Prochlorococcus marinus XMU1404: one gene and its partner. The protein of the gene in region 2 interacts with the protein of the main gene of each other region in a pairwise test. Links are inferred from orthologs where the notes say so. Each region holds a gene or a part of one and is shown on either strand. Other genes may lie near its edges.

Region 1 (4,866 bases), on a different replicon or contig from region 2:
AATATTCACTTGGTGTTTCTATTGATTTAATCTTATTTCCTAAAATATAGTTCATCGTTCCAATTTTTTTGAATCTATCAAAAGAAAACTTTATTGCATTTGAGTTAAATGAAGTTCCATCATGAAAAAAAACATTTTTTCTTAAATTGACAATTATTTGAAGTCTATCCTTTGAAATAATTGGCATCCCCGAGGCTAATTCAGGTATTAATTCTCCTTTAGAATTTAATTCATATAATGTGTCTCCCAGAGAACTGATTAATTGAATTGCTTTAAGAGTATTAGCTCTAGCTGGATCTAAAGATTCAATTTTCCCAGAACTTGCTACTATGATTTTTTTTGATATTCTTTTTGAGCCACAAGAAGTCTGTAAAAAAGAAATTAAAATAATAAACATTAATAAAACACCTTTTTTTTTCATATTTCTTAAGTACTTAATTATTCTGAAGAATTATTAGAGCAGAAAATTTGTAAGGTTATTTGACTTATTTCTAAAGCAAATGTTTTATTAGAATTACAGGCAAAAGGCCACTCTCTTACCCAACAAATTTTTTTACCTATATTTATACCAATTACTTGAAAAGTCTTATTACTATTTTTAATTTTTACACAGGCACCTTTGTAAAGGTTTTCAGAGCAAATTATATTATTTTTTTCATTTTTATTGCCTAATAGTTTTGAATTAATCATTAAGGTGCTAAAACCAAACACTTACTTTCTTCGGTTTAACAAGCTATAAAGAAATTTGCAAACTATTTTTTTAAATACAACTTAATTGACTTGCAATAATTTTTACTTCATTTAGCGAATTAATTTCATCTTTCGATTTCTCAAAATCTCCATTATGCACCTCATGAGTAATAACGACAATTTCAGCTTTGTCCACACTTGCATCTAGTTGAACAATTGATTCGATGGATACATTATTCTTTCCAAAAACATCTCCAATCTTTCCTATTACACCTGGACTATCAAGACAGATAATTCTGAGGTAATTTTTTTTATTTATTTTTGAAGATCCTATGATATGACATTTTCTCCAGAAATCAAAAGATAATAATGGATCGATTGAATTATTATTTTTTACTGAGGTGGCATGCAGATTTAATATATCTGATACTACTGATGCCGCAGTTGGGCCACTCCCTGCACCTGGACCATAAAACATTATCTCTCCAAGAGGATCAGCCTCTATCAATAAAGCATTGTTAACTCCCTTAACTGTTGCCAATGGATGAGATTTTGGAATCAAAGAAGGTCCTACCCAAATATTTAAAGCAAGTGAATCATTACTATTAATTTGTCCCCTTTCGGAGAGCGCTAAAAGTTTTATTTCAAATCCTAATTTATTGGCATACTCGATATCCTTTAGATTAATTTTACTAATGCCCTCAGAATTTATCTCCTCTCTTCTGATTTTCCCTCCAAATGCAAGTTCACTAAGAATTGAAATCTTATCAGCAGCATCATGGCCTTCAACATCTGCAGTTGGATCAAATTCTGCATAACCGAGGCTTTGTGCCAATTTTAAGGTCTCCTTATAATCAGCTTTTTCATTTGTCATCTTTGAAAGAATAAAATTTGTTGTGCCATTTATTATCCCAACCATTTTTTTTATGCTGTTACTTTTTAATGATCTTTTTAATGGTTCAATTATAGGAATCCCCCCGCAAACTGCCGCCTCTGACAGTACATAAACTCCTTCTTTAGATGCAGTTTTATATATTTCTTCTCCATATCTTGCAATGACTGCTTTATTTGCAGTAACCACAGATTTACCTGATTTTAATGATTGCAGAATAATATCTTTCGCCAAATCAACCCCTCCCATTACTTCAACAATTACATCTATGGAGGGGTCATTAATTAATTTAAATGGATCATCAGTTAATAAATTATTATCTAGCTCAATATCCCTTTTTTTATTAAGATCTTTAACTGCTATTTTTGCAATTTCTATTTCTTTTAGAATTGGATGTGAATCAATTTCAGAACTTAATATTTTATAAATCCCTGAACCTACAGTTCCAAAACCTACAATTCCAATTTTGCATTTTCTCATTTTTTATTTCTTTTAACTTTGAGTTTAATTTTATATTATTAGACCTACAAAAATTCATTTGCTTGAGACTGCATTTTCAATAATATATTTAAAAAACCATTTGATCGTGAAGGAGTTAAGCTTGCTTTTAAACCAGTATCTTCAATAAATTTCTTATTTATTTTAACAACCTCATTTGGTGTTAATTCATTTAGGCCAGTAATTAAAAATGCTAATAAACCCTTGGTTATTAGGGCATCAGAATATCCTTCCCAAAATAATTTACCACCTTTAATATTTGCCTTAACAAAAACTTCTGAAACGCATCCCCTAACTTTATTTTCCTCAACAAGGATTTCACTATTTGGTTCTTTCAATTTTTTGCCTAACCACAAAATGTACTCATATTTTCTTTTCGGATCTTCTGATTTCTTCAACTTTTCTACTAATTTTGATAAATTATTGTATTTTTCCTGAATTTCCATTTTTAAAACTATAAATTTGTCACTTTATTAATGTTCTATTATACAAATATTTCTTTTTCTGTGATGTAGCCTGATAAAGGAATATCCCACTCAGCTCTGGTTAATGGGATCTTACTTACACAATTAGAAGTTAATACTCCAATGCATGGAACATTCCTCCAATTTTTATCTCTTCTTAATTTATCAAAATAACCTCCTCCATAACCTAATCTTGTTAAATTTTTATCAACAGAAAGACATGGAACAAGTATCATGCTTATCTGAAAATGACTTAAAGGGAAAGAGTTATTTGGACTTAGTATCCCCTCAGAATCTTTGGTAAGGGGTCTTTCATCCCATCGATAAAATAACAACTCTTTTTTATCTTCACATCTAGGCAAAGCTAATGAAATTTTTTCCTTAAGACTCCTTATATCTACTTCATTTTTCAGAGGCCAATATATTGCTATATAACCAATATTTTTATATCCCTTAACAAATGAATCCACATACAACCTTACATTCTTTTCTACATTTTCTCTTTGATTAAGAGAAATCTCATCTCTTAGTTTTCTAAACTTGTCCCTCTCCAATTTCTTTTTTACAAAGATAGTCATATTAAATTTTCAGTTAAAGCCATCTTCGTTTAGTTTTGTTAGTGCTATGGCCAATGCATCTGCGGAATCATCAGGTTTTGGAGGTTTTTTAAGTTCTAAGTTATACATAACAGCCTCAAGAATATCTTTTTTAGATGCCTTTCCAGAACCAGCAATGGTTAATTTAATCTGAGCGGGTGAATATTCACTAACATGAATTTTTTTAGAGGCCAATACCATCATAATCACGCCTCTAGCCTGCACCACACTAATGGTAGTGCTTGATCTATAAAAGAAAAATTTTTCTACCGCCGCTGCAGTTGGGTTCCAATGATTTATTAATTCATTAATATCTTGGAATATCTCATAAAGTCTATCTTCTTCTTTTTTATTTTTACATGTCTCAATAACACCGCAATCTAACAATATCTTTTTTTCATTTTCTATTTCAATAATTCCATAACCAACTCTTGCTAATCCGGGGTCAATCCCAATTATTCTCACTGTTATTAAGCTTCAGCTGACAATTGAAATTTTGAAATATTTTCTTTTTCATCTAAATCGAATACTTTACAAAAAGCTTGAATGACTCTTTCACCTGAATCAACTTGTTCTAAAGGATCTTTTCTTAGTCTATGTCTTAAAGAACAAGAAATGACCCTCGCTATATCATCTTCTTGCACTTCAGTTCTGCCCTCAAAGGCTGCAATTGCCCTTGCCGATCTATTTGTGACAATATCTCCACGTAAACCATCAACATCTAGTTCTCCGCAGATTGCAGAAATATTCAATCTTAGATCATCGTCCATTTGAACAGAATTTAATATTTCTTGTGCCTTAATAACCTTTTGTTGAAGTTCATCCTGCTGTTTCTCAACACTCAATGAAAACTCATCTGGATTATCATCAAAAGAAGTTCTTTGATCTACTACTTGAACTCTTAATTCAGCATCTCTTACTGTTTTGACTTCTACACTCATTCCGAACCTATCCAGTAGCTGTGGTCTTAACTCACCTTCTTCTGGGTTACCTGATCCAATGAGGACAAACCTAGCAGGGTGTCGAACTGAGACTCCCTCCCTCTCAACTGTATTCCATCCTGAAGCAGCCGAATCCAAAAGTACATCAACCAAATGATCATCAAGCAAATTGACTTCATCAACATAGAGTAGACCCCTATTCGCTTTTGCTAATAACCCTGGTTCAAATGCCTTAACACCTTCACTCAAGGCCTTCTCAATATCGATAGTTCCACAAAGCCTATCTTCAGTAGCTCCCAAAGGTAAGTCAACCATAGGGACTTGTTTTTGAATAATCTCTAGATTTTCTCCTTGGACAATTTTTTCCAAAACTTCTTTACTCTGCAAATCAGGATCAATTAGAGAACTATTATATGGATCATCTTTAACAACATCAATTGCTGGCAACAAATCAGCTAAGGCTCTGATTGTAGTAGACTTTCCCGTCCCTCTATCACCCATTATCATCACTCCTCCAATTCTTGGATCAATAACATTTAACAATAGTGCTAATTTCATTTCTTCCTGACCAATTACAGCTGTAAAAGGAAAAACTCTTCTTTTCTTTGTTGCAGTCACAGTTTTTGTTTTCTTTAATATTCAAATAATCAATAGATGTTACTTCAGAAAATGTTTTTAGTAAATATCCTTATCAAATTAAAACTACAAAAAACAAAATCTAATTAAATTAATTACGTAGCTAATTTATTTTTGAATTGTTCAAAAACCACTTTATTTGATGAACA
Region 2 (4,384 bases):
CAGAAATACAAAAAATCTGTCTTCATAAATTACAATCAAATCCCCTCCCTAATCCTAAAAGTGAATTATGGAGACTTTCAAATAAATCAAAATTTTCAAACTTTTTAAACTACTCTGTTAATGAAAAAAATCCAAAATTCGATATACCCTATCCAGAAAATTCTCAAGGTACTATTAGATTAATAATTGGTGAGAATTGCCAAATTAAATTAATAAAAGAAAATTATTCAATACAGCAATTAAGTGAGTATGAATTAAATAAATATATAAAAGAACAGATAGCTAGTTTTGATCAAAACGAAAATTGGAGTGACCTACTAAATCTGTCTTTAAGTTCTACAAAGAATTTATTGGGATTAAAAATAAATGGATCAAAAATCCCTCCTATTGAAATTTTTAGTCATGCATCAAGTCATTCTTTAAACGCAAAAACCCTAGTAATATTTTTGGAAAAGAATTGCGATATTGAATTATTACAGGTAAATCTTGGGAAAGAAAACTCTTCATTATCTCAGTCAACTTTTTTTTTATTAGAAGAAAATAGTTCCGTAAATCATGGTGTTGTTTCTTACGGTGAAAACAGATCAAATTTATTAAATTCTCTCAATGTTATTCAACAAAAAAATAGTGAATACAACTTAGGTTCCTTACATTTCAAATTCAATTATGCAAGATTTGAAATTAGTATTAAACAATCTGCAGGAAACGCTAAAACCAATATCAAAGGTATGCAAATAACCAAGAAAGATGAACAAATTTCTACATATACAAAAATAGACTTTAATGGTCCAAATGGATTTCTAGATCAAATCAACAAATCACTTGCTGACGATAAATCACATGCAATATTTGAAGGTTCAATAATAGTACCGAAAATTGCCCAGAGAACTGATGCTTCTCAATTAAGTAGAAATTTACTTTTATCAAATCTCGCACAAATAGATACTAAACCTCAATTAGAAATAATTGCTGATGATGTCAAATGCAAACATGGCGCTACAGTCTCGCAACTTAATGAAGAAGAACTTTTTTATATGCGAACAAGAGGGATCACATTACCAGAAGCAAGTAAACTACAATTAAGTTCTTACTTTCAAGAAGTAATTTCATTTATTCCCATTTCAAAAGATAGATGGGATTTGCTTGATAAACTTTTAACTGAGAATTAATGGAAACGATTCAAAATTTTCCTGAAATAACTAAGAAAGACTTTCCTCTTTTAAATAAGAACTTAAAAAGTAATGAGCACATCATTTATTTAGACCATGCTGCAACTACTCAAAAACCAATACAAGTCTTAAAAAAAATTGATGAATATTATAGAAACTTTAATGCCAATGTACATAGAGGCGCGCATCAATTAAGTGCTAAAGCAACAGAAGAATTTGAAAATGCAAGATATTTAATCAGCAAATATATAAAAGCGAATTCAGCAAAAGAAATTATTTTCACAAGAAATGCTACTGAGGCAATCAATCTCGCCGCTAGATCATGGGGCGAATCTTCATTAAGAGAAAACGATGAAATTCTCTTATCAATAATGGAGCATCATAGCAATATTGTTCCATGGCAAATGGTCGCAGCAAAAAATAAATGCAAATTAAAATTCATAGGTATAGATAAAAATGGAAAATTAGATATAAACGATTTTAAATCAAAGTTAACAACTAGAACTAAGCTTGTGAGCCTCGTACATGTTAGTAATACTCTAGGTTGCTGTAATCCAATTAAAGAGATAACTAAATTAGCTAAACAAAAAGGGGCTCTAGTATTAATAGACGCTTGTCAAAGTTTGGCGCATCAAAAACTGGATGTAAGTGATCTTGATATAGATTTTTTAGCCGGATCAGGACACAAACTTTGCGGTCCCACAGGCATTGGATTCCTTTGGTCAAGAAAAGAAATCCTAGAAAAAATTCCTCCTCTCTTTGGAGGTGGCGAAATGATTCAAGATGTTTTTGAAGAGACAAGTACTTGGGCAGAGCTACCACATAAATTCGAAGCTGGAACTCCAGCCATTGCAGAAGCAATAGGTCTAGCGGAAGCTATTAATTATATAAACGCTATTGGATTGAATGAAATTCATGAATATGAAAAGACTATTACTAAATATTTATTTGAAAAATTAAATCAAATAGAAAATGTTGAAATTATAGGTCCATCCCCAGAGATAGATCCAGAACGAGCATCACTTGCCACCTTTTATATAAAAAATATACATTCAAACGATATTGCTGAAATTCTTGATTCAAAAGGAATTTGCATCAGGAGTGGGCATCATTGCTGTCAACCTCTTCACAGATATATTGGAATTAAATCAACGGCTAGAATTAGCATGAATTTCACAACAAATAAGGAAGAAATTGATATATTTATAGAAAAATTAAAAGATACTATTGATTTTCTAAAAATCAATTCTTAAATATTCAAAGCTTTTTTTAAAAATTCCTGAGATTTTTGCATTACTACTTCTTTATTTTCAATATTTTTAAACCCATGGCCTTCATTTTCAAAAAACATAACTTCTGAATATTTATTATTCTGAATCAAAATTTCTTGAATTTTTAAAGTTTGTTTATACGAAATAACTGTATCTTTTTTTCCATGGAACAATAAGATAGGTTGTTTTATTTTGTTAATGTGATTTATTGGCGATCTATTTATATATTCATGATGATTTTTTTCATAATTTCCTACCAAAGAATTTAAATAATCTTTTTCAAACCTATGCGTGTTGTAATGCATATCCTTCAAATCAATAACAGGATATTTACAAATTGCAGCTGTAAATATAGAGCCATATAATAAACAATTAAGGGCAGTTAAACCACCAGCACTATTACCAAAAATTACCACTTTCTCACTATCCACTAGATCTAATTTTATTAATTCAAGAACTAGTGCTTTGCAATCATAAGAATCAACAATACCCCACTTATGATTCAATCTATCTCTGTATGCTTTACCAAATCCTGATGATCCTCCATAATTGACTTCAGCAACAAAAAATCCCTTCGACGCCCAATATTGAACTTCAGAATTATAAGATCCATCAAAAAATGAAGTTGGTCCACTATGAGCTCTAACAAGGAGTGGTGGTTTTCTGAAATTATCAACAAGCGGTCTATAAAGAAATGAATGAGTGATTTTATCTTCAAAACCTTTAAACCAAAATGTTTCAGGTTTGGAAGATTCTTTTATATGATCAATATATGTTTGCTCAGAAAAATTTGATAAAACTTTTTTTGCAAAATCAATTTCAAGAACAATTCCAAAAAAATCAGATCCATATCCTTTTAAAAGAACTTTATTCTGAAAAACACTGAAATCACTTATTGAGGTAAAAGGGGTAGAAAATTCTTTAATTAATACAAGATCTTTATATTGTTCGACTATTAAACTATTTTCTTTTTTTGCTAAACAAAATAAATTTTTTATAGTCCCTGAAAAGAATGTTCTTCCCGAGACCCATTGTGGTACTCCATATTCAATCAAATTCCTCTCTAATCTTTTCTTAATATAAATATTCTCGATATCACTAACATCTAAAAACAATAAGTTCCACCATCCAGAGCTATCTTCAGAGCATACTAAAATTGTTTCACTTATCCAATAGGGTTGAAAAAAAGAAACGTTTTTTTTAGCATTGATCAGCTTATTTTTGAATTTTTTTAATTTTTGTATCTTTCCATCTAAGTCTATTTGAGCAAAAAACAGATCATTTTTCTCCCAAGGCATATAAGGAGAATCCCATTCAATCCAAGAAAGTAACTTAGCAGAAGTATTAGAAGATAATTCTCCAGCGAAATTTTTAAATTTTTTTATTCGATAAATATCTTGTTTAGTTTTTTTTAGGTTTAAAGAAAATAAATAATCTCTATTATTTATTTCGCAAATACCATACAAAAAAAAATTTTCAGAAATAACAAATGAAGAATCGAAATTTCCTTCAATTGATTTAGATAGTTGTCTAGATTCTTGAACTGAATCAAGATACTTATTTTGAGCTCTATCATTTGGTGCCACCTCTTTAAAAATTTGAAACCATACTGCCTTTGTCAACTGGTCAATCCATATCAAATAAAAATTATTTTTAAAATCTATACACTTATAAGATTTTCCACCATATCCGTGAAAATTATTTTTAATTTTATATTTTTTACTAGTTAATTTTTGAGGCAATGCATCTTTGATATTAAATGGTCTTGCAAAAATGGCATTTTCATTTTGACCTTCAGCTACGATATCAATCCAAAAAATGGTATCCCTAATAATTGTTAATTCCTTAAAAGCTTTCTTTTTAGAAAAATTTTGCCTAACTTTTAACTTATCATCATTACTCATTTAAAAAACTATAAAGAAAGTAAATTAAAGTGCTAGTATT

The links.
Region 1: the proteins of HA144_RS00375 (region 2) and HA144_RS05800 interact in binary tests that used the Escherichia coli proteins (3 or more experiments, as listed by UniProt). The link is inferred for Prochlorococcus marinus XMU1404 from one-to-one orthologs.

What each region holds. Positions count from the first base shown.
Region 1 is NZ_JAAORE010000002.1:367,120-371,985, forward strand. What follows is about bases 817-3,584. They hold HA144_RS05800 (SufE family protein), read right to left. Parts: upstream 2,527-3,584; coding sequence 2,107-2,526; downstream 817-2,106. Other genes in these bases: HA144_RS05795 (homoserine dehydrogenase), read right to left, coding at 817-2,062; HA144_RS05805 (5-formyltetrahydrofolate cyclo-ligase), read right to left, coding at 2,565-3,122; ruvC (crossover junction endodeoxyribonuclease RuvC), read right to left, coding at 3,132-3,584. Also shown: HA144_RS05785 (ABC transporter substrate-binding protein), read right to left, coding at 1-421; HA144_RS05790 (hypothetical protein), read right to left, coding at 439-690; more of HA144_RS05795, read right to left, coding at 761-816; more of ruvC, read right to left, coding at 3,585-3,605; bchI (magnesium chelatase ATPase subunit I), read right to left, coding at 3,611-4,699; HA144_RS05820 (RNA methyltransferase), read right to left, coding at 4,821-4,866. UniProt on the Escherichia coli protein: Participates in cysteine desulfuration mediated by SufS. Cysteine desulfuration mobilizes sulfur from L-cysteine to yield L-alanine and constitutes an essential step in sulfur metabolism for biosynthesis of a variety of sulfur-containing biomolecules.
Region 2 is NZ_JAAORE010000001.1:73,202-77,585, reverse strand. The notes cover bases 296-3,295. They hold HA144_RS00375 (aminotransferase class V-fold PLP-dependent enzyme), read left to right. Parts: upstream 296-1,168; coding sequence 1,169-2,422; downstream 2,423-3,295. Other genes in these bases: HA144_RS00370 (alpha/beta hydrolase family protein), read right to left, coding at 2,419-3,295; HA144_RS00380 (SufD family Fe-S cluster assembly protein), read left to right, coding at 296-1,169. Outside these bases: more of HA144_RS00380, read left to right, coding at 1-295; more of HA144_RS00370, read right to left, coding at 3,296-4,344. UniProt on the Escherichia coli protein: Cysteine desulfurases mobilize the sulfur from L-cysteine to yield L-alanine, an essential step in sulfur metabolism for biosynthesis of a variety of sulfur-containing biomolecules.